DNA from 4 places in the Pseudahrensia aquimaris genome. Region 2 is predicted to be linked to each of the others. Evidence: predicted binding sites of a transcription regulator. Region 2 holds the regulator's gene; each other region holds the start of a gene.
What was found. The regulator LexA, encoded in region 2, represses DNA repair genes until DNA is damaged. The targets are predictions, from matches to a motif close to TGTTCNNNNTGTGTTCNG.

Region 1 (5,726 bases), on a different contig from region 2:
TTGTAACGGCATCGTTCTGCATCACGTAGGCGTTTGCCAAATCATCCACTTGGGCCATTTCGGAGACTTCAACAGGCTTGGGATGAGCAAAATCAAAACGCAGTCGCTCCGGCGCAACAAGCGAACCTTTTTGAGAAACATGATTGCCCAGAACTTCACGCAACGCTTCATGCACCAAATGAGTGGCCGAATGATTTGCACGCAGTTGAGCGCGACGGGCGTGATCAACTTCCAAAGTAAGTGCATCCCCCACTTTGATCGAGCCGTCGTTGACGGTGACCTCATGAATAAACAAACCGTCCGCCTTCCTTCGGGTATCACTGACATTCAATGAGCAATCAGGCCCAGATACCAAACCAGTGTCGCCCATCTGGCCGCCGGATTCGCCATAGAATGGCGTTTGGTTGACGATCAACCAACCGGTTTCACCCTGCTTAAGCGCACCAACAGTTTCGCCATCACGAACCAGGGCCTGAACAACGCCTTCAGCCTTTTCGGTGCCATAACCCAAAAATTCTGTGGCCCCGTGTTCTTCACGCAGTTTAAACCAAATACTCTCCTCCGCAGCACCGCCGGCACCCTGCCAAGAGGCCCGCGCCTCTTGTTTTTGACGTTCCATTGCGACGTTGTAGGTATCTGTATCAACCTCAATGCCGCGGCGACGCAGTGCGTCTTGGGTCAGATCGAGCGGAAAGCCATATGTATCGTAGAGTTTGAATGCAGTTTCACCATCCAGCTTATCGCCTTCATTGAGTTCAGCGCTGGCTTCATCAAGCAATGAAAGACCGCGGTTGAGCGTTTTGCGGAACCGCGTTTCTTCCAGTTTTAGCGTCTCGCTCATCAATGCTTCGTTGCGGCCAAGTTCGGGATAGGCACTGCCCATTTGCCCGATCAAGGCTGGCACGAGCCGCCACATGAGCGGGTCTTGCGCTCCCAGCAGGCTGGCATGGCGCATTGCACGGCGCATGATGCGGCGCAAAACGTAGCCACGCCCTTCGTTTGAAGGCAAAACTCCATCAGCGATCAGAAAACAAACAGCGCGCAAATGATCCGCGATGACACGGTGGCTGGCACGTGTCTTTTCATCCGACCCTACTCCCGTCGCTTCTTCACTGGCGCGGATCAGTGCTTTGAAAAGATCAATTTCATAGTTGTCGTGCGTGCCTTGAAGCACGGCAGCGATACGCTCAATACCCATGCCGGTATCTATGGACGGCTTGGGCAGATCAACGCGCTCATCGGGCGTAACCTGTTCGTATTGCATGAAAACCAGATTCCATATCTCCACAAAACGGTCGCCATCCTCTTCAGGTGACCCCGGAGGACCGCCCCAGATATGATCGCCATGATCGAAGAAAATTTCTGAACACGGCCCGCAAGGACCGGTATCACCAGCCGACCAGAAATTATCCGACGTTGCGATGCGAATGATGCGCTCATCATTCAATCCAGCGATTTTTTTCCAAAGATCAAAAGCCTCGTCGTCCGTGTGATAGACGGTAACGAGCAGTTTGGCGGCGTCCAGACCGAATTCTTTCGTTAGAAGGTTCCACGCCAATTCGATGGCGTCCGCTTTGAAATAATCGCCGAACGAAAAATTGCCCAACATCTCGAAAAATGTGTGGTGACGGGCCGTGTAGCCAACATTATCAAGATCATTATGCTTGCCCCCTGCCCGCACGCACTTTTGCGATGTGGCGGCGCGCGTGTAGTCACGTGTTTCCAGCCCCGTAAAGACGTTCTTGAACTGCACCATACCAGCGGCGGTGAACATCAAAGTGGGATCATTGCGCGGAACCAAAGGTGAGGATTCAACCGCCGTGTGTCCGTTCTTCTCAAAATACGAGAGAAAGGAAGAGCGAATATCGTTTACGCCGGTCATTGGATGTATGTTCCCAAAGTTTTGATGCCGTTGAAATGTCCCAACGTTGAACAAGAGTGCAACACAGGATTGCGCAGCTTTGACCAGTTTCGCAGGATAATTTCAACTGTGCATTGCGCACACTTGAAACGAGCCGGGCCGATCAGTTCAACCCAAAGCCACAATGAGCACCCCCAACAAAAAGGCCGCCTCGGATCGAAGCGGCCTTTTGTGAGTATATAGCCCAGAAGCAGGCCGATCAGCTTGCAGCTTCTCCCAGATCCAAATCCGCCTCGGAACCTTCTTCATCCTTGCCTGTCGGCTCATCAAGAAGCTTCTCTCCTATAAGACCGGCGTTTTGACGAATTCTGCCTTCAATCTCTTGCGCAACTTCGGGATTTTCCTTGAGGAAGGTCTTGGCATTTTCACGCCCCTGCCCCAGCCGCTGACTATCGTACGAGAACCATGCACCGGACTTCTCAACGATCCCGGCTGTAACACCCAAATCAACCAGTTCGCCCATTCTTGAGACACCTTCGCCATACATAATGTCGAATTCGACCTGCTTGAACGGAGGCGCAAGCTTGTTTTTGACGACCTTGATACGTGTCTGGTTGCCAACAACCTCGTCACGATCCTTGATCGCGCCAATGCGGCGAATGTCGAGGCGCACGGACGAGTAAAACTTGAGCGCATTACCGCCGGTGGTTGTTTCGGGCGAACCGAACATGACACCGATTTTCATGCGGATCTGGTTAATGAAGATCACCATCGTGTTCGACCGTGAAATCGACGCTGTGAGCTTGCGCAACGCCTGGCTCATCAACCGAGCTTGAAGGCCCGGAAGTGACGCGCCCATCTCGCCTTCGATTTCAGCACGCGGGGTAAGAGCGGCAACCGAGTCGATCACCAGCACATCACAAGCGCCGGAACGGACAAGCGTGTCGGTGATTTCCAACGCTTGCTCGCCGGTATCAGGCTGGGAGATCAACAAGTTTTCAAGATCAACACCAAGTTTACGGGCATAGACCGGATCGAGCGCGTGCTCGGCATCCACAAAGGCACAAATACCGCCCTTCTTTTGAGCTTCAGCCACCACGTGCAGTGCCAGAGTCGTCTTACCAGACGATTCAGGGCCATACACTTCAACGATCCGCCCTTTTGGCAAACCGCCAACGCCCAACGCAATGTCGAGACCAAGACAGCCAGTTGGGATCGTCTCGATCTCCACCGCTTGCTCGTTCGCGCCAAGGCGCATAATGGAGCCTTTGCCGAACGCTCGTTCGATCTGGCCGAGCGCTGCTTCGAGCGCCTTTGATTTATCCACGTTTTTGTCCTCAACCACTTTTAGGTTCGGTGCGCCCATCTTGGTCATCCTTATTTCACGTGTTGTGCGTGCATTGCAATTTGGTGTTTTTGTACCGTTTTTGTTCTCATTTGTAAATACCAATTTAAGTTATTGTTATTAAGCAATAAAACTCTATTTGTTCTAATTTTGTTCACAGTCAAACATCAAACTGCCACTCTCGACCGAATGTGAAGGTCACAGTTTTTGCCGTCAGAACATGTCCCACCCGCACGATTCGACAACCTTGATCAAGCGGCCCGCTCGTGGCACCGCGGGCATATGACAACCACCCTTTCCCCATTTGTCTTCTTCGGCGCTTCTCATGTTGACCGATTGGGATGGGCAAGTGAGCCAATTCTGTCCGGTCGCTCCACGCCAGGGCGTTTCCAGGAACGTGTGGGAGGCGCAGCCCTTAATACAGCCAGCCTGCTGGCCGCTTGTGGGTGTCATATCACGCTCCACTCCATTTTGGGCGAAGACGCCGCCGCAGACATGGTTTGCGAGGAGGTCGCCCGGCGCAGAGTGACACTTTTGGCTCAATCCGGCGAGCAAACGGCGCAATACACCGCGATCTTAGATCATGACGGCGATTTGGTCGCCGCGCTAGCCGACATGGCAATTTATGACGGCTTCAGCGCGCCGGAAGCCAGCACTTCCGGATGGTCCGTGATCGACACCAATCTACCGGAACAGGCTCTTGAAACGATTGCAGCCAACGCTGAGCAGCTTTGTGCCTTGGGCGTTTCTGTTGCCAAGATCGGCAAGCTGCAAAAGCTGATTGCAAATATCGATTTGCTCTTCGCTAACGAAGGCGAAGCACTGGCCTTGGCGCAGGGTGCCATTACCGTCGAAGAAGCTCTTCAGCAATTATCCAAACAGGGGTTGAAGTCCGCGGTTATCAGCGCGGGCCAAAACCCAGTTTGGATGTTGGAAAACGGCAAAATCACGCGCCAGCCCGTTTCACAGTTCAGCGCCATCAAAGATGTCACCGGCGCGGGTGATGCGTTGGCCGCATTGACGTTGTTTGAACTGTCATCGGGCAAGTCGCTCTGTGATGCCGCTATAACTGGCATTAAAGCCTCGCAGTTGATCTTGTCCATCGACGGACCCTATCGCGCCGATATCGGCCAAGCGCTTGGTCTTGCTGCCCCTGTCGTTCTATAGGCCAAACCCAACCTGCAATTGCGGAACTTATTCATGCTCTCCATCCGATACAGCAAATCCGTTGAAGCCGCCCGCGAGGCAGGCACGCCGCTCGTTGCGCTGGAATCCACCATCATCACGCACGGCATGCCTTGGCCCCAAAATGTCGAGACAGCACGCATTGTCGAACAAGCCGTGCGCGATGAAGGGGCGGAACCGGCAACAATAGCCGTTCTTGAGGGCGTGCTGCACATCGGGCTGGAAGATGAAGAACTGGAACAGCTCGGCAAAGCGACAGATGTGATGAAACTGTCGCGCGCCGATTTCGCTTATGCGCTGGCGCAGGGTAAAACCGGTTCGACCACAGTGGCAGCGACCATGATTGCAGCGCACCTTGCTGGTATCGCCGTGTTCGCCACCGGCGGCATTGGTGGCGTGCACCGAGGCGCTGAAACGACGTTCGATATTTCTGCCGATCTGGAAGAGCTCGCCAAAACGCCTGTCACGGTCGTGTGTGCGGGCGCGAAGGCGATACTCGATCTTGAAAAAACACTGGAAGTGCTGGAAACCAGAGGTGTACCGGTCATCACTTATGGCGCAGACCGCATTCCCGCCTTCTGGTCGCGAGAGAGCAATCTCGCCTCGCCACTTCGACTGGATACGGCCGCAGAAATTGCCCAGCACAACGCCATGCGCCGCGCATCTGGCCTTTCTGGCGGAACCTTGATTGCCAACCCGGTTCCGAAAACAGATGAAATACCGGCGCAGACGATGAACGCCCACATCGAGCAGGCGCTGGCTGACGCCGCTTCTGACGGCGTGAGCGGGAAAGCAGTGACGCCCTTCCTATTGGGGCGCATCTTCGAATTGACCGAAGGCCGCAGCCTGCACACCAACATTGCACTGGTGGTCAACAATGGCCGTCTTGCCGCCCAAATTGCCTGCGCAGAGGCTGCTCGCGCAATGCCTGCTGTGTGACATTTCATACATGCACACCGCCAGCTTTTCGTGCATTGTTGCCTTGTGCGGCAGACTGGTTAAACCAAACGCGCAACGGGCGGTGTAAGAAAGATTCGACACTTGAATATCGGGCAACAGGGTTGGCGGACCATGCGCAACGCACCAAAGAGAGCGCTAATGCGGCTTGCAGCCATGTCGGCGGCTCTCGTCTTGCTGGTTGGCTGCACAACCACTGGCGTATTGAACCCACAACCAATCGCACCCAAGCCCACCCGCTATGCAGCGATAGTCATGGATGCCCGCACGGGCCGGGTGCTGCATTCTGAAAAAGCAGATGCCCGCCGCTTCCCCGCTTCGTTGACCAAGATGATGACCGTATACATGCTGTTTGAAGCGCTGGATCGTGGGCAACTC
Region 2 (5,726 bases):
CCGTGCCAGAGGGCGCAGATACGATACTGATCCAAGAAAACGCGCAGACAACCGGCGACTCCGTCACCGCATTGCAAGCTGAAGAAAGAGGCCGGTATGTCCGGCCAGCTGCACTGGATTTCGCCGAAGGTGATGAATTGCTGTCAGCGGGTGAAATTCTCGACGCCGGCAGCCTTTCCCTCGCCGCAGCCATGAACCACCCGGCCCTGCCCGTGCGCCGCAGGCCGCTGGTAGCAATCATCGCCACGGGTGACGAATTGCGCGTGCCAGGATCGAAGCTGGAGCCGGGGCAGATTATCGCGTCCAACACGTTTGGTGTGGCCGCTTTGGTGGAGAAAGCCGGTGGCAAGGTTCTCGATCTGGGTATCGCATCCGACACGATGAAATCGCTGGAGGAAAAATTCAAAGCAGCACAAGGCGCAGACATAGTGGTTACACTTGGCGGCGCGTCCGTGGGCGATCACGATCTGGTGCAGGATGCGCTGGAAACACGCGGTGTCACGCTGGATTTCTGGAAGCTCGCCATGCGCCCCGGCAAGCCTGTAACTTTCGGAACCGCGCCCTCAGGACAGCGCTATCTCGGGCTGCCCGGCAACCCCGTATCATCGCTCGTTTGCACCACCATTTTCCTCGCCCCGCTGATAAAATCCATGCTCGGGCTGCCCGCACAAACGCATCACCAAACCGCACGCTTGGCTGTGGATCTGCCACAGAACAATGAGCGCGAGGAGTATGCCCGGGCGACATACGAATTAATGGACGGCGATTGGTGGGTAACACCGGCTGCTAGCCAGGACTCGTCGATAATCCGGCTCTACCACCAATCAAATTGCCTGCTCATTCGGCCTGCCAACGCACCCGCTCTGAAGCGTGGCGCAACATGCCATGTGGTCCCTCTTTAGATCAGTCTTTGCAAACAGGGTTGCAGAACGAAGAAAGAACATGTAACGATGTTCACGCTTTGTATTTTCTGAATCGCGCATGTCAGTTCAGCTGATGTCCGCGCAGACGGCCAGCACGAAAGGCCCACACCATGCTTACGCGCAAACAGCACGAATTGTTGATGTTCATCCACAACCGTCTCCAGGAAGACGGTGTTCCCCCGTCTTTTGACGAGATGAAGGATGCGCTGGAATTGAAATCCAAATCCGGCATCCACCGCCTGATTACCGCTCTGGAAGAACGCGGGTTTATCCGGCGCCTTGCAAACCGCGCGCGCGCCTTGGAAGTTTTGAAGATGCCGGAAGGTTTTGCACCTGTTTCCGCTGATGCCGAAAAGGCTAAATCATTTATGCCAAGCGTTATCGAAGGCGGCTTAAGCAAAGCTGCGGCGTCGGTTTCTGAATCGAGCACGGTTCCTGTCATGGGCCGCATTGCTGCCGGCACGCCGATCTCGGCAATCCAGGAGCATACCCACGATATAGCAGTGTCCCCCGACATGCTCGGCATGGGCGAACACTACGCTTTGGAAGTGAACGGAGACTCGATGATCGAAGCCGGTATTTTTGATGGCGACACGGTCGTCATCCGCCATGCCAACTCGGCCGAACCCGGTGATATCGTCGTCGCTCTTGTTGATGACGAAGAAGCAACGTTGAAAACATTCCGAAGAGAGAATGGGCAAATTGCTCTGGTCGCAGCCAACCCCGCCTATGAAACGCGGCTGCTCGATGCCAATCGGGTGAATGTTCAAGGCAAACTCGTCGGACTGATCAGGCGCTATCACTGATAACGTCTGCGCTTAATCCACAGCAAAGCGGTGCCGCGTCCAAAGTCGCGGCGCGGCGCTGAAAGATTTTTCGACGCGCAATTTTATAGCTCGCGTCGAACCTTTTGATGCTGAATTTGCAGAACCACCGATGTGCAGAGCATGAGCACCATGTCGACGCAGGTTTTTTTGGTCGATGATCAAGGGGCGCTCAATTTCAGCCATATCAGAACACAATCCATCGGCAGCAAACGGCACGATCAAAATATCCGCCATATGACAATCATCGCCCAATCCGTGACGTGCTGAAATGTGGGCAATCACGAGCCCCTGCGTCTCGAATGAACACCCGCCCAGATCACAGGCAAAACGCTCTGCAACCTCGTTGCCCCCAGAAAACGGATAGGCACGTTGCCAGATTCCGACTGAAAACTTCTCCGCCCTTGGACGCAACAGTGCCATGTTCCCTTGGCTGCCAAACACCGCTACCTGCCGGCCATTCTCCAAAATTAAAACGTCAGGCCGAGCGCTTTTCCCCGCCATAAGCCCAGCCAGAATGAAGAATCCGACGCCGATCAGACGCAGGCGTGTCTTTAACAAGCACAACACCAACAACCCTAGTGTTGCGAAAATCAAAGTGGATACCGTCAAACGTCCAGTAGCTCCGCTCGGGCCGTGCTCCGCAACCCATTTTGCGACACCCACAACCCCTTCCACCCCCATAGCCATCACCCAAAGCGGGTAAGATTCGAGCCCGAATGGCATCGCCAAAACAGATATCAAAGCCAGCGGCATCACAATCACTGAAACCAACGGCATCGCTGCCAGATTGGCGATCAAACCAAGCGCTGCAACCCTGTGGAAATGATAGGCAGCAAACAACCCGGTAGCGAGCCCCGCGACCAAGCTCGTCATCGCCAGTCCGCCAACATCGCGCACGATAAACCGGCGCAATACTGAATGTCGCTGCCATTGCGATGCTTTGCGTTTCTCGCGGGTGCGTTTGGTTAGCACCTCATAACTCGCCACCAAGGCGGCAACCGCTGCAAAAGACATCTGAAACCCGGGCATCAAGACGGCTTCCGGCGTTATCAGCAAAACGATCAAAGCGGCAATCGCCACATTACGCATCGTGAGCGCACGCTGGTCCAACATCACCGCCACCAACATGATTGCCACCATGATCCAAGCTCTTTGGGTTGCAACGCTACCACCCGACAGAACGAGATAGATCGTCGCTGCGAGCAACGCTGTCGCAGCCGCCCACTTTTTCACAGGTCGCGTCAGCGCAACCGAGGGCGCGCAGGCAAACCCAACCCGCATGAGCGCGATTACAGTTGCTGATAAAAGCGCCATGTGTAGACCGGAAATTGCGAGAATGTGGGCCAATCCCGATAACCGCAATGCCTCCGCCGTTTCCTCGTCTATGCCGCTCCTGTCGCCCACAATGAGAGCGGAAGCCAAGGCACCGCTTTGCCCAGGAAGCGCTGTGCGAATAACGCTGACAATCGACTCGCGCACCCCGTTGACGCTCGGCCAGCCGCCATCTTCAGCGCTTCCCAATCGCTGAGGCTTGCCCAAGAAAAAGCCAGAGGCTCCAATGCCGTCAAACCAGGATTGAAACGCAAACGAATAACCGCCCGGATAAGAAGGCCCGGATGGCGGCGCCAGCCGTGCTTTGCCCGCAATGCGTTCACCAGTCGCTATATTTGGCCCTCCCTTGCGTGCGGTAACACGAACGAGCGCGTTGAAGTTTTCCGGCAGAGCGCCGCGCCCTCCTGCCGAAGCATCTGGCAAGACGGTATAGCGCACACGTCCGTCGCTGCGCCGCTCGACACGCTCCACCGTCCCCTTCAGGTCAATCACATATGCACGCGAAAGCATGGTTGTGTTCAGGCTCGCCGTGCGCCAATGCGCCGCACTCGCACCGAGCGCAAATATGCACAGCGCCAATGCCCCACCACGCAACAAGCTGCGTCCCCGGCTGTGCAAAGCCGGGCCGCCACGCAGTGTATACGTGGAAAACGCGCAGATCAGAGCCAAAACCGGAAAGGCAAATGCCAGCGGTTCGCGGGGAACGTTGAAATATGTGATACAGCCGATCGCGAAAAACACTGGCGACCACAAAAAGAACACACCGGCCGCCTGCTCTCGCGTCAAAGCATTGCTCAGATCGTCCAAAACAGTTCGCGTAACCTGCGCAAGCCGCAATTTCAGCCTTTGCGGCGCTGCGGCAGGTAGATGAAACTGCTCGGGAAGCGCGGGGCTCGCATCGCTCCACAGAGCCGTTGGCAGCAGCGCATCCTCCCCAGGCTCGTGCACATCGAAGCTAACCGAAGGATCGGCGTAGAGGTCCACAGCCTCGGTTACCGGCAGCCACTCTTCTTGTCTATTTGACCGCCGCTCCGACACGCAAAACCACTCTGATACAACACCACAAACCTGCGCGCCGACGGCCAGCAAAAGCCAAAGCGCACCTTGCATGATTGCAACACTGTGCTAGAGGGGCAACGTCTCCTTTTGTTCTCATTCACCAATGCCCCGCTGCCTTTCGGGCGTGGCCCAAAAGCGGCCAAGGAAAATTGATATGTCTGATCTCGTCGTCACCCGCTTTGCCCCTTCGCCAACCGGCTTTCTGCATATCGGCGGCGCACGCACAGCATTGTTTAACTGGCTCTATGCCCGCGCCAATGGTGGTAAAATGCTGTTGCGCATTGAAGACACCGACCGCGAACGCAGCACGCAAGAAGCGGTCGATGCCATAATCGACGGCCTCACCTGGCTTGGTATCGAATGGGAATGCGACCCGGTGTCACAAGCCTCTCGCGTTGAACGTCACCGTGAGGCAGTTGAGCAACTGTTGGAAACAGGCCACGCCTATCGCTGCTACGCTTCTCAGGAAGAGCTGGAAGAGATGCGTGAAAAGGCCCGCGCTGAGAAGCGCCCGCCGCGCTACGATGGGCGATGGCGTGACCGTGATGCGTCGGAAGCACCGGAGGGCATCGCCCCCGTCATCCGCATAAAATCTCCGCAAGAAGGCGAGACAGTAATCCACGATGCCATTCAGGGCGAGGTTCGTTTTCCCAACAAAGACCTCGATGACCTTGTTCTACTGCGTTCCGACGGCACGCCAACCTACATGCTGGCCGTTGTGGTGGACGATCACGACATGGGCATCACCGACATTATTCGGGGCGACGATCACCTGACAAACGCCGCACGGCAGAAGATCATCTACGAAGCGCTGGGCTGGCCAGTGCCGAAAATGGCTCATATTCCGCTCATCCATGGCGCAGACGGCGCAAAACTATCCAAGCGCCACGGTGCACTTGGTGCAGAAGCATATCGCGCAATGGGCTATCTGCCGGAAGCGTTGCGCAACTATTTGCTGCGCTTGGGTTGGGCGCACGGCGATGAAGAATATTTCAACACCGAAGAACTCAACGCCGTGTTTGGCCTCTCAGGCATGGGAAAAAGTCCATCCCGGTTCGATTTTGCGAAACTCGAAAATATGAACGGCCATTACATACGCGCAGCAGATAACGCTTATCTCGTCTCGCGCATGAAAGATCTGCTCGTTGAGATGGAGAACGGCGCTTGGTTTCAAGAACGCTGGAACGAGACGATAGAACGACAATTGGTTGACGCTATGCCCGGCCTGAAGGAACGCGCCAAAACGCTGCTGGAACTGTTCGACGGCGCACGCTTCCTGTTCGACGCCCGTCCTCTTCCCATGGAAGACAAAGCAAAAGCCATTCTCGACGCCGACGATGGCGCAGGACGGACCGTACTGGCAGAATTAGCACAGAAACTCGACGAAATTCCGCTTTGGTCGCTGGAGGAAATCGAACAGACCGTTCGCGCTTTCACCGATGCCAAAGAGCTGAAGCTGGGCAAGGTTGCCCAACCGCTTCGTGCCGCGATGACAGGACGCACAACATCGCCCGGCATTTTCGATGTTGTTTGGGTTTTGGGCAAAGAAGAAGCGTTGGCCCGTATCCACGATCAAGCTGTCTGA
Region 3 (5,726 bases), on a different contig from region 2:
GGGTTACGTCGGATCAGTTCGGCCAATGGATATATGAGAATGGACAACCCCTTGGGCGGGTTACCCCTGATGGGCAATACTTTCAGGCCATCGATCAATTCGAAGCCTCGCCCCTTGCCGATCTGTTCACGTCCGGCGCTTTGGACGACAGCACTGGTTGGACAATCACGCTCAACGGCGAGGAGATTGCAATTGATACGGTGTCCCGCAAAGCCAATATCGAGGAGACTGCGCGGGTAGGGGAGAGCATTTTCGATGCGGAATTTGCCACCATCGAGAGCGTTTTTCTCAAACTGAACAGGCCGGTTGCAGACGGCGATACGCTTTCTATTGCATTCAATGATAACCAGTTCGAAACGCTCGAACTGGTCGTTGATCGAGACGCTACAGTTTCCGAAGCGGTTCATGTGAATCTAACGGGTTATGACCCGGACGATGTGGTCAAGACCGCCTATCTGTCCTCATGGAATGGCTTTGATGCAGCACGCGATAGAGACGCTCCGGCGGAGTTTGAGGAAGGGACTGCTTTTGCTTTGATTGACGAAAGCACCGGCGAGGCGGTTTTTGAAGGCACGGCCACGCTTGATGTTGCAGCAACGGAAGTCACGGACTTTGCGCAAAACTTCAACAAGACAGACGTTTTCGCTTTGGATTTTTCTGCTTTCGAGGGCAGCGGAACATTCCACATAAACGTAGAAGGCGTCGGGATTTCTCAAAGCTTCACAATTGACGACAATCACTGGGCGGAGGTCTTTGATGTCGCCGCGAGCGGATTTTATCATCAGCGCAGCGGCATCGCCTTAGAAGAAGAGTTCACAGATTGGACGCGCCCGGCGTCACTTCCTGAGGGCACAGAAGTCCAGATCACCACTGTACGGATTGATCAATCGAGAGAGGGCTACAATCCTAGTCTGGAAGATCCCTTTGAGAAGTTCGCGGAAAACCTCACAGGCGAAACAGTAGATGATCTGTTCGGTGGGTGGCACGACGCGGGTGATTTTGATCGTCGCCCACAGCACTTGGAGGCAAGCCGAAAACTCATCGAGTTGGTGGAGATAGCGCCAGAGTTCGCCGAGCAAAATGGCTTGTCGATCCCTGAACAGGACAATGCGTTGCCCGATATTTTGGATGAAGCTCTTTGGAACGTCGATTTTTTCATGCGTATGCAACGGGATGATGGAAGTGTGCTGGGCGGCCTTGAAACCAATGGTCCGCCGGACTTCGCTGAAGGTTCATGGGGTGAAGCTAAGCAAGTCTATGCCTATGGAGCCGACCCTTGGACAGCTTGGGAATTTGCAGCCACCGCGGCAAAAGCTGCTTTTGTTGTGGAAGCTTATGACGAGGTGAGAGCAGCGGAATACCTTTCAGCCGCAGAGCGCGCCATGGCGTGGGCTGAAGACAACATTGGTGAGGCAAATCTATCAGCGCCGGAGGAGAGCCTTGCGCGCAATCTCGCAACGGCAGAGCTTTATCGCGCAACAGGAGACGAGGCTTACAACCAGCTTTATCTGGCGACCACGAACTACACGCAGGAAGTGGCTGAGATCGACTTCACCGAGCATCAGTATGAAGCGGCGTTCACCTATAGCCGCACGGAACTGGATGGAGTGGACCAAGCCGTTGCGCAACGGGGCATCGAAGACCTGATTGATGAAGTCCGTGAACTGGAGGAATTCGACAGGGGAGCGTGGGGGCAAACTTGGAACCCCTTCGTTGGCTATGGATTCGGCGCGACGCACTCCCAGCCAAGCTATGCAGCCGATATTTACACAAGGCTTCACGCGTTAACAGGCGAGGAGAAATACCTCGAACTGGCGCAAGACGAAATTCAGTTCGCGCTAGGCGCAAATCCGCTGAACATGAGTTATCTCACCGGCGTTTCCGATCTTGCGCCAAACGGTGTGCGGCAACCAGGGGAGCTTCTGGTTGTTGACGCGGATACTCTGGGCCGCGATGCGCCTCCCGGTATCGTGGCTTATGGCGGGGCGGACGTGAAAAAATTTGGGGGGTTTTATACCGATACCGTTGAATCAGCCATTTATCCCGCAGGCATCGACTCGCCCATTACCGAGAGTTTCAACGGCTACTTTTTCAACGTCCCGGTGACCGAATATACGGTTCAGCAAGGTCTGATGGATGTGACTTTTGTTTCGGGATATCTGGCCAGTCTCAATGGCGTGGATGAGGCGACCGCTCCCGACCCAGTGGAGCCGGAACCTGTCGAACCGACGCAGCCTGTAGAGCCAGAACCAATGGAGCCGGAAACCGATGTGCCTGAACCGCCCACAGAAGCGCCTGATGGCGTGACGCTTTTTGGCACTCAAGAGCGGGACACACTGAACGGCTCCAGCTTGGACGATATATTGCAAGGTTTAGGCGGAGATGACTTTCTTGTCGGCGGCGCCGGCGATGACCTCATTTATCTCGGCAACGGTGATGACGGCGCGGCTGGTGATGAGGGTAACGATACTATCAGAGGTGGGGCCGGTAACGATTCCATCTGGGCAGGCGAAGGCGATGACCGTGCTTTGGGTGGGACAGGCGACGACTTGCTGTTTGGCGATGTTGGCAATGACATTCTCAATGGCGGCACAGGAAATGACGAGCTGATCGGTTCCGGCGGCGACGACATTTTACGAGGAGGCGAAGGCGACGATGATTTGCGGGGCGGTTTAGGCGCTGACAAACTGCACGGCGGTGCCGGTGATGATGTTATCAATGGTCAGTGGGGTGACGATGTCTTGTCCGGCGGTGAAGGTGAAGACGTATTCGAATTTGTGAGATGGTCTGGCAACGACACGGTACTGGATTTCGATATCAACACCGACAAACTGAATTTTTCGGAGACGGGCACTGATGGCTTGGTGATAAGCCAGCAAGGCATGGACTTAATGCTCGCCCTTGAGGAGTTCCAAATCTCGGTTGTCTTAAAGGGCATGGCGGAAGAAGAGATCAGCGATTTCGACTTTGTCTGATCGGAACAGTTTTTGCAGACTTTTTCGTCAGTGAGGGGGTACATTCTGTAGATGCTGGGTGCGAGTCTGGTCGAGAGCGGGCGCACTGGCTTTACTATATTGAACGCAAAAGCAGACCTTTGGTTTTGAGATAGGAAATTATGACTCGTAATGAGAACAAAATAGGAACATAATCATCTTTCTGATTTGAGAGGTGGTTATGCAGCGTTCTGAAAAGAAGTTAGAAAAGGTAGGTTTTGAGGGCTTTTTTCCCACTATTGCCGAAGGCGATGACGCCAATCATAACGCATGGAAGACTGGTGTTGAACGGATTGATGCCTGCTTGCCATCTGGCGGGCTGAGCCACGCGGGACTGCATGAAGTGGAGCCGTTGCGCTCCACTGACATGCCGTCTCTTACTGGTTTTTCGTTTGGGTTGCTGGCTCGGCTTCGTTCGTCACAGCCGATTATCTGGTGTGTGACTTCGGACCAAGTGGGTGATTTTGGCCAGCTCTACGCCCATGGCGTCGAACGCTACGGTATATCCCCCGCACAGATCATCTTTGCGAAGGTCAATCATCCTCTGCATCTGCATTTTGCGATGGAAGAGGCGCTTAAAACAGACGGTGTGGCAGCTGTGATTGGTGAGGGGCCGCGACCGACCTTTGTGGGCTCGCGTCGCCTTTCCATGCTGTGCAAAACCCATAATCGCCCCTGCCTGTTATTGAACGCACAATCCGATAGCGGGCGCGGGTCTGCGGCGCTGACGCGCTGGCAGATAGCTCCGTGTCAGGGTGAAGAAGATCCATTGGACCCATTCGGCCCCGGCCTTCCCACATGGCGCGTGGCGCTGCCAAGAGTTCGCAGCGGCCGAACGATGCCTGAAATGCAGCAAGACCAGATCACCAACAACGCATCCTACCCATGGAGGATTAGCTGGGATGACCAGACGCATTCTTTTCGTGAGACTTCCCTACTTTCCCATCGAACGGTTTCTGAAAGTCCAAAACAGACGGGAGGGCCAGCCAAAGCCATGGTGGGATGAAGCGGCCAAAAGCGAAGTTTTGGCTGACGCCCGCCCGCAAGGACCGCTGGTTCTTGTGACCAATGGTGCGAAAGGCACACGCATAAGCGCGGTTGGGCCGGACGCTGAAAATGAAGGTCTATGGCCGGATATGAAACTGGCCGACGCACGCACGATGATGCCTGCGCTTCGGGTTGAGCAGCACGACATTGCGGCAGATCACGCAGCGCTCTCAACGCTGGCTCGCTGGATGCTGCGCTATTCTCCCGCAGTGTCCTTTCATGGGGCAGACGGCTTCCTGCTGGACACGGAGGGCTGTGACCATTTGTTTGGCGGCGAACATAAGATGGCCGAGGATATAGCCGACCGGCTGGGCAGAATGGGGTTCACCACATACCTTGCGTTTGGCGATACGCCTGCGGCCTGTCACGCGTTGGGGCATTATGGTGGCGCGAAGGTGCACATCCTGCCGCGAAATCATGAGCCGGACACGCTGGATGGGCTCCCGGTCGAAGCTTTGCGGCTGGAAGACGATACGGTCGTTTTGCTCAAACGGTTGGGGTTAAAACGCATCGGTGATGTAAGGCCTTTGCCGCGCTCTGCACTGGAACGGCGCTTTCGGGAAACGGCCAAGTCGCGCAGCAAACGTGATGCACAGGGAGCGGCGCGTTCTGTCCAATGGCGGCTGGATCAACTTTGCGGCGCGGTGGCTGAGCCATTGCGATACATTCAAGAGCCAAAGCAGTTTCGCATCACAAAGCCATGCCCGGAATTGGCGCTTGAACAGGGTGCGATTGGCCTTGTGCTCGATGAGCTTTTGCCGGAACTCTGCGCCCTGTTGGCCAAAGCTGGCCAAGGGGCAAGACGGTTTCAGCTGATAGGATACCGTGCCGACGGAGGGCTGGGGTCAACCCATGTCGCCCTTTCACAACCCGTCAACAAACCCGCTTCCATACGCCGTCTGTTCAATGACAGATTAGACCACATTGATTGCGGTTACGGGATCGACCTGTTCGTGCTGGAAGCAATCGGCGCAGAGCCTGTTCACATAAACCAGCATGACATGATGGACGCTGAACAGGCCCAGCAGACCAGCGCATCGCTTGCGGCATTTGCTGATAGCGTTGGCAATCGTGTTGCTCGAAAGGCTGTTTTTAAGCCCGCCCCGCGCACAAGCCATGTGCCGGAACGGTCGCAACGGCTTGTTGATGTCACCACACCCGTTGATTGGCAGGCTTGGAAAGCGGTGCAGCCCGTCTGGTCTCCACGCCCCTTGCGGTTGTTGCCAAGGCCGGAGCCTGCGGAGGTGACAGCCGCACTTCCAGACAGCCCGCCTGCACAATTTGTCTGGCGGCGTGTGATGCGCCGGGTGATCCGGGCGCGGGGGCCGGAGCGTATCTTGCCGGAATGGTGGCACGACGATCTCAAAACCAAATCCAGCGCGACTTTCCGTGACTACTACGATGTGGAGGACAGCGAAGGCCGGCGCTATTGGATTTTTCGTTCCATTAGAGACGATCCGATCGAGACGGAAGAAGCGGCAAGCGATGATGGCGACGAGCAAACCCAACCCGATACCGTGCGAACGATACGCTGGTTCGTGCACGGCTTGTTTTAGGGAGCCATTGCTGTGTCACGTCCTCCCGAAAACCCGCCCATTCCGTTCAAACGACCCAAGGCAAGCGGAGCGGAGCAAGCTGCGTCACCAGATGGTGGGCAAGCCTATGCAGAACTCCAATGCCTGACAA
Region 4 (5,726 bases), on a different contig from region 2:
TGAAGTCTTCCAGAACATGACCGGCACAACAGGCGCTGCTTGGAATGACCCGGTTAAAGGCGGCGAGCTTGCGAAATCCCAGTTCGACCGTGGCGCTGACGTTGTCTATCACGCAGCAGGCGGCACCGGCATCGGCGTGCTTCAGGCTGCAGCAGACGCAGGCAAACTCGGCATCGGTGTGGACAGCAACCAAAACGGCATGCACCCCGGTTCTGTTCTCACTTCCATGCTCAAGCGCGTCGACAACGCTGTCTACAACGCCTTTATGGATGTGAAGAACGATAATTGGACCACGGGCTTCAATGTTCTTGATCTCAAAGCCGGCGGTGTTGGCTATGCGATGGACGACAACAACGCCAAGCTCGTCAACGACGACATGATGGCCGCTGTGAAAAAAGCTGAAATGGCGATCACGTCCGGCGAAGTGAAAGTCCACAACTACATGGACGACAGCGCCTGCCCCGTTCAATAAGAACGAATAGCAATCGCTGAAATGATGAAGCCGCCTCGGGAAACCGGGGCGGCTTTGTCGTTCAGGTGGGTGGGGTCTCGAACAAAGCCGCAAGACTGCGCCGCAATCCAGCGTCCAGATCTTCTGAAATGAGTGCCGGTCCACATCGTCTCCCAGCATCCCCGTGCAACCACACTCCGGCGCAGGCTGCGTCGAACGGTTCCATCCCTTGCGCCATCAATCCACCAATCACGCCCGCCAAAACATCTCCGCTGCCTGCTGTCGCCAACCAAGGCGTCGCGTGCTCGTTGCGCACTATCGAGCCTTTGGGAGAGGCGACAATCGTTTCGGCGCCTTTCAAAGTCACAACCGCGCCACTGCGTTTTGCAGCATGTGCGGCTCTTGCTTCTCGCGGACCGTCCAAATCGGGAAACAGTCGCTTGAACTCGCCCTCATGCGGCGTCAGCACAGCCAGTCCGTGAGATCCTAATTTAGAGAAAAACGCGTCAGAAGCTTCTGCGTGCATGGTCAGTGCGTCCGCGTCGAGCACGAGCTTTTGACGACAGCGCAGCAGCGCGTCCACTTTGGCTCGTGCCGTTTTGCTGAACCCCAGTGCGGGGCCAGCGATTGCACAGGTGATGCGTTGATCGTCCATAACAGCCGCCAACTCATCGGCATCTGCGACGGCCCGCAACATAACGGCAGTTAGATGGGATGCGTTTACAATGACAGCAGATGGAGGCGACATAACCGTCACCAAACCCGCGCCAACCCTCAGCGCCGCTTGCGCGGCCAGCCGAGCACCGCCCGTTTGTGCTGCACCGCCGGACAAAACCAAAGCGTGGCCTCGATCATATTTGTGGCCATCATCGGACGGTTTGGGAAAGGCTTTCCACCATAAAGAAGGTGAGTTGATAGCTGCCATATCGGACGATCCACTCATCGTGGTGGATAGACAATTCCTGCCTCTCCTGGTTGCCAAACGTCAAACTTAAACATTGTCGCTGCGAACAGATCAGAACTCAGGAACGCGGCAAGCCAATCGTGCAGATGGGGCAGCGGTTGAGTATCGAACCATTCGCGGTTCACATTCGCAAACTGCCGCACGAACGGCGCTATAGCCACGTCCGCCAGCGTTAGCCGATCAGCAACTAAGCCGGCGGAGGCCGCCAGTTGAGCATCCAGTTTGACGAGAAATTCCAGCCCATAAGAACGATGTGCCAAGCCGTCTGCGACCGGCAGTTTGTCAGCGTCAAGCTGCGCATATTTGTAGCCATCCAGATTGGTTTTGAACGGTCCATCCGCCTGTTCAACCAAAGCATCTGTTGCGTCGCCTTCTGCACCATCCATCGGCAGCCAATCGAACGGATCGTTCTGCTTTAACGCCCAAACCATGATGTCATAGCTTTCATCCAGCGCCGAGCCATCGGGGAGAACAAGACAAGGAACCGTCGCGCTTTTCGACACTGCAAGAAAAGCCTCCGGCTTTTCCTTTAGTTTGATTTCGCGCAGCTCAACTGAGATCTCGCTCGCCAAAAGTGCCAGCCGCGCCCGCATGGCGTAGGGGCAACGGCGGAACGAATAGAAAATAGGCAAATCGCTCACAAGCCTAGCCGCCCAGAACCAGTGTCCAGTATTTGCGTTTGCCCCGTGTCGGGTGGTCTGTCTCCACAACGCCCAGCCCATAGCGCTTCATGCGCGGGTTCAGCATGTTGCGTCGATGCGGTTTCGAGCGCACCCAAGCGTCCATCGTCTCGCCACGGCTTTTATACCCCTCGGCCAGATTTTCGGCCGCCAGCCTGTTGTATCCCGCGCGTTTCAAGCGCTGTGCGAAGCGCTGGCCACGCTCGGTGTTGTGCGTCATTTTGAGATGCTTTGCCATCAGCCGCGACTGCTCTTTGGCCATGCGCTCCAGCACAGGGTCGCGCTGCAAGACCGACAGACCAAATTTGCGCCGCACATCGTTGACCGACGAATACTGGCTTTTGGTGTTGCCAGATACATTCAGCCCGCTTTCCAGCACTGAAGTGCTGGTGCATCCAGCCATCGTTAGCCCCAAAAGCGCTGTTGCTAAAACTGTTCTCACTGTTCGCCACTCTCTATCGCGCGCAGGAAAGGCTTGCCCTTTTCTACCGGCTTGGTTTCCTCCGGCGCGCCGAACTCCAAGCTTTCGATCTTTGCGCCATGACGCGTAAGCTTGTCGGTAGACGTTAAAATCTGATCAATATCTTTGGCCGCCAGGTCGTGATGGCTTTTCAGCTTGCGGATGCGATCGTCAAGGCGGCTGAGGTCGGTCATGAACTTCATCACCTCGCCTTGAATAAGATGCGCCTGCTCACGCATCCGTGCGTCTTTCAAAACCGATTGGATCACCTGCACAGACAGCAGCAACAGCGAAGGGGAGACGATAACGATGCGCGATTTATGTGCTTTTTGAACCACGCCTTCAAAATGCTCATGGATTTCCGCAAAGATCGATTCCGATGGCACGAAGAGAAAAGCCGTGTCCTGCGTTTCGCCCGGCACAAAATATTTCTCGGCTATATCCTTCACGTGAACTTCCAAATCCCGTTTGAAGTCCGCTCCTGCAATCTTTCGTTCATCGGCATTCTGGGCCTCTTGCAGGCGCGACCACGCTTCCAAGGGAAACTTCGCATCCACCACCAGAACAGGTCCGTCATTGGGCATTAAAATAGTACAGTCGGGCCGCTTTCCATTTGATAGTGTCGGTTGAAACTCAAACGAGCCCATCGGCAGACCATCTTGCACGATGGCCTCCATCCGGCTTTGACCAAACGCCCCGCGGGTCTGTTTGTTTTGCAGGATTGATTGCAGCCCCACAACGTCTTGCGCCAGCGATTGGATGTTGTTTTGCGCGGTGTCGATCACAGCCAGCCGCTCCTGCAGTTTAGCAAGATTTTCCATCGTGTTTTTCTGCGTATCCGCCAGCGATTGTGACACCCGTCCGGTTACGTTCGCCAACCGCTCATCAAGTTGCTTGGAGAACGCCGATTGCTGAACGGTTACGCTGTCTTGCATCGAGGCCAAACGCCCCGTCAGCTCGCTCTGCGTGGCAACGAGCTGGGCCATGCGCGCCTCTGCCTCCTGCGCGCGCAATTCGTCTTGCTGGCGAAGATACTGCGCCTCAAGCGCCCGCATTCTCGCGCTGCGCCAAATCGAAAACAGGAAAAACAGCGCCAGCAAAAGACATAAGCCGAGCGCAATGATGAGAAAATCGCCAAACGACAGCACTGTTGTGCCGATGGTCAGGAAATCGCGGGAAAAATCGAAAGCGTTCATCGCGGGAAACTAGCCGATTCGGGGGATAGAATGAAACAAGAACATTTTTTGCGTTGGTTCAGCGCCCTCGCATCGTTGACCAGCGAAGGGCGAAGCACTATTTCACCGCCATGGCCATTCTACCGCTCGTTCATATTCCCGACCCCATTTTGCGCGCTCCGTCCAAGCCGATAGAGCGCTTTGATGGTGACCTCCAGAAGTTCCTCGATTCCATGCTGGAGACGATGTACGACGCGCCGGGCATTGGGCTTGCCGCCGTGCAGGTGGGTGAACCGATCCGCGTTGTTACGATTGACTGCGCCGAGCGTGAAGTGAATGAGCGTGGTGAGGAAGATCCGGACCCTAAGCGTGAACCGATCTTTCTGATAAATCCGGAAATTGTCGCCACATCGGATGCGCCAAATGTTTACGAGGAAGGCTGCCTGTCGATCCCCGACTATTATGCAGAGGTTGAACGGCCAGCCGAGTGTACGGTGAAGTTTCTCGATCGGGATGGCAAAGAGCAAACCTTGGAAGCCGATGGCATCATGGCAACGTGCATTCAGCACGAGGTCGACCATCTCAATGGTGTTTTGTTCATCGACTATCTATCGAAGTTGAAGCGCGACATGGTGGTGCGCAAATTCACAAAGATTGCCAAACAATCCGGCAAGCCCTTCATAGGATAAGCCCCGCTTATGGCGCTCCGCATCATCTTTATGGGCACGCCTGAGTTCTCCGTGCCAACGCTGCGCTCGCTGCACAATGCGGGCCACGAGATTGTTGCCTGCTATACGCAGCCTCCGCGACCGGCGGGCAGGCGCGGGTTAGAACTGACGCCCTCGCCGATTCATAAAGCGGGGGAAGAATTAGGCATTGCGGTTTTCACGCCAAAATCTTTGAAAGGTTCGGACGAGCAGACCGAGTTTGCTACCCATAAGGCTGACGTTGCGGTTGTCGTCGCTTATGGGCTTTTGCTGCCGCAAGCCGTCCTCGACGCGCCGCGACATGGCTGTTTCAACGGGCACGCGTCGCTTTTGCCCCGTTGGCGCGGCGCTGCGCCCATCCAACGTGCGATCATGGCAGGCGATAGCGAAACAGGAATGATGGTGATGCAGATGGAAGCCGGCTTGGACACCGGGCCTGTAGCGATGACGCGCAAAGTTCCGATCACGCCAGAAATGACCGCTGGCGATCTGCACGATACGCTATCGCAAGAGGGTGCTGCGCTAATGGTTGAGGCGATGGCCGCGCTGGAAGATGGAGTGCTAACGCTGACGCCGCAATCGGAGGAGGGCGTCACTTATGCTTCCAAGATTTCCAAGGAAGAAACCCGCATCGATTTCACTCAAACCGCCGAGCAAGTGCAGCGCCACATTATGGGCTTGTCACCGTTCCCCGGCGCTTGGACGGAAATGCGGCTCTCCGGCAAATCAACCCGCGTGAAGGTCCTCCGCGCAGCGTTGTCGGGCGAGGGCGTTCAGATCGCCTGCGCCAACAAAGACGTGATCCTCACCCGCTTGCAAAAGGCCGGTTCCAAGCCGATGAATGCCGATGAATTCCTGCGTGGCAACACGTTTGACGGTCTCGCCTAATGCCCCGCTATCGGCTGACCGTAGAATATGATGGGAGCCCTTACCGCGGCTGGCAGCGGCAGGACGATGTTCTCAGCGTGCAAGCAGCCATTGAGCAGGCGTTGGAAAATATCGGTGAGCCGGGAAGCATCGTCCAAGGTTCTGGCCGCACTGATGCTGGCGTTCACGCGCTGGGCCAGATTGCCCATGTTGACCTGCAACAGAAATGGACGGGTTTTCGTCTAACTGAGGCCGTAAACGCCCATCTGCGCCAGAGCGGTGAAACGGTGGCTATTCTTGACGCCGAAATTGTCGATGACGAATTCCATGCCCGCTTCAGTGCTATCCAGCGCCACTATATTTTCCGCATCATATCGCGCCGTGCACCGCTTACCGTGGAGCGCGGCTTGGCATGGAACGTG

Region 1: a site for LexA is predicted at 3,347-3,364, ahead of recA (recombinase RecA). Genes of this name have one in related genera too.
Region 3: a site for LexA is predicted at 3,128-3,145, ahead of ACFQ14_RS00300 (ImuA family protein). Genes of this name have one in related genera too.
Region 4: a site for LexA is predicted at 3,778-3,795, ahead of ACFQ14_RS11750 (DNA recombination protein RmuC). Genes of this name have one in related genera too.

What each region holds. Positions count from the first base shown of each region.
Region 1 is NZ_JBHTJV010000026.1:257,166-262,891, forward strand. Features, by position in the region: gene alaS (alanine--tRNA ligase) at 1-1,882, opposite strand, end outside; gene recA (recombinase RecA) at 2,121-3,227, opposite strand; gene ACFQ14_RS17020 (PfkB family carbohydrate kinase) at 3,489-4,373, shown strand; gene ACFQ14_RS17025 (pseudouridine-5'-phosphate glycosidase) at 4,407-5,330, shown strand; gene ACFQ14_RS17030 (D-alanyl-D-alanine carboxypeptidase family protein) at 5,490-5,726, shown strand, end outside.
Region 2 is NZ_JBHTJV010000013.1:96,022-101,747, reverse strand. Features, by position in the region: gene ACFQ14_RS13990 (molybdopterin molybdotransferase MoeA) at 1-902, shown strand, start outside; gene lexA (transcriptional repressor LexA) at 1,034-1,729, shown strand; gene ACFQ14_RS13980 (ComEC/Rec2 family competence protein) at 1,742-4,192, opposite strand; gene gltX (glutamate--tRNA ligase) at 4,296-5,726, shown strand.
Region 3 is NZ_JBHTJV010000002.1:61,706-67,431, forward strand. Features, by position in the region: gene ACFQ14_RS00295 (glycoside hydrolase family 9 protein) at 1-2,975, shown strand, start outside; gene ACFQ14_RS00300 (ImuA family protein) at 3,175-3,999, shown strand; gene ACFQ14_RS00305 (Y-family DNA polymerase) at 3,896-5,596, shown strand; gene ACFQ14_RS00310 (error-prone DNA polymerase) at 5,609-5,726, shown strand, end outside.
Region 4 is NZ_JBHTJV010000009.1:620,674-626,399, forward strand. Features, by position in the region: gene ACFQ14_RS11730 (BMP family lipoprotein) at 1-472, shown strand, start outside; gene ACFQ14_RS11735 (NAD(P)H-hydrate dehydratase) at 534-1,376, opposite strand; gene ACFQ14_RS11740 (glutathione S-transferase) at 1,391-2,056, opposite strand; gene ACFQ14_RS11745 (CAP domain-containing protein) at 2,061-2,498, opposite strand; gene ACFQ14_RS11750 (DNA recombination protein RmuC) at 2,534-3,751, opposite strand; gene def (peptide deformylase) at 3,862-4,419, shown strand; gene fmt (methionyl-tRNA formyltransferase) at 4,429-5,325, shown strand; gene truA (tRNA pseudouridine(38-40) synthase TruA) at 5,325-5,726, shown strand, end outside.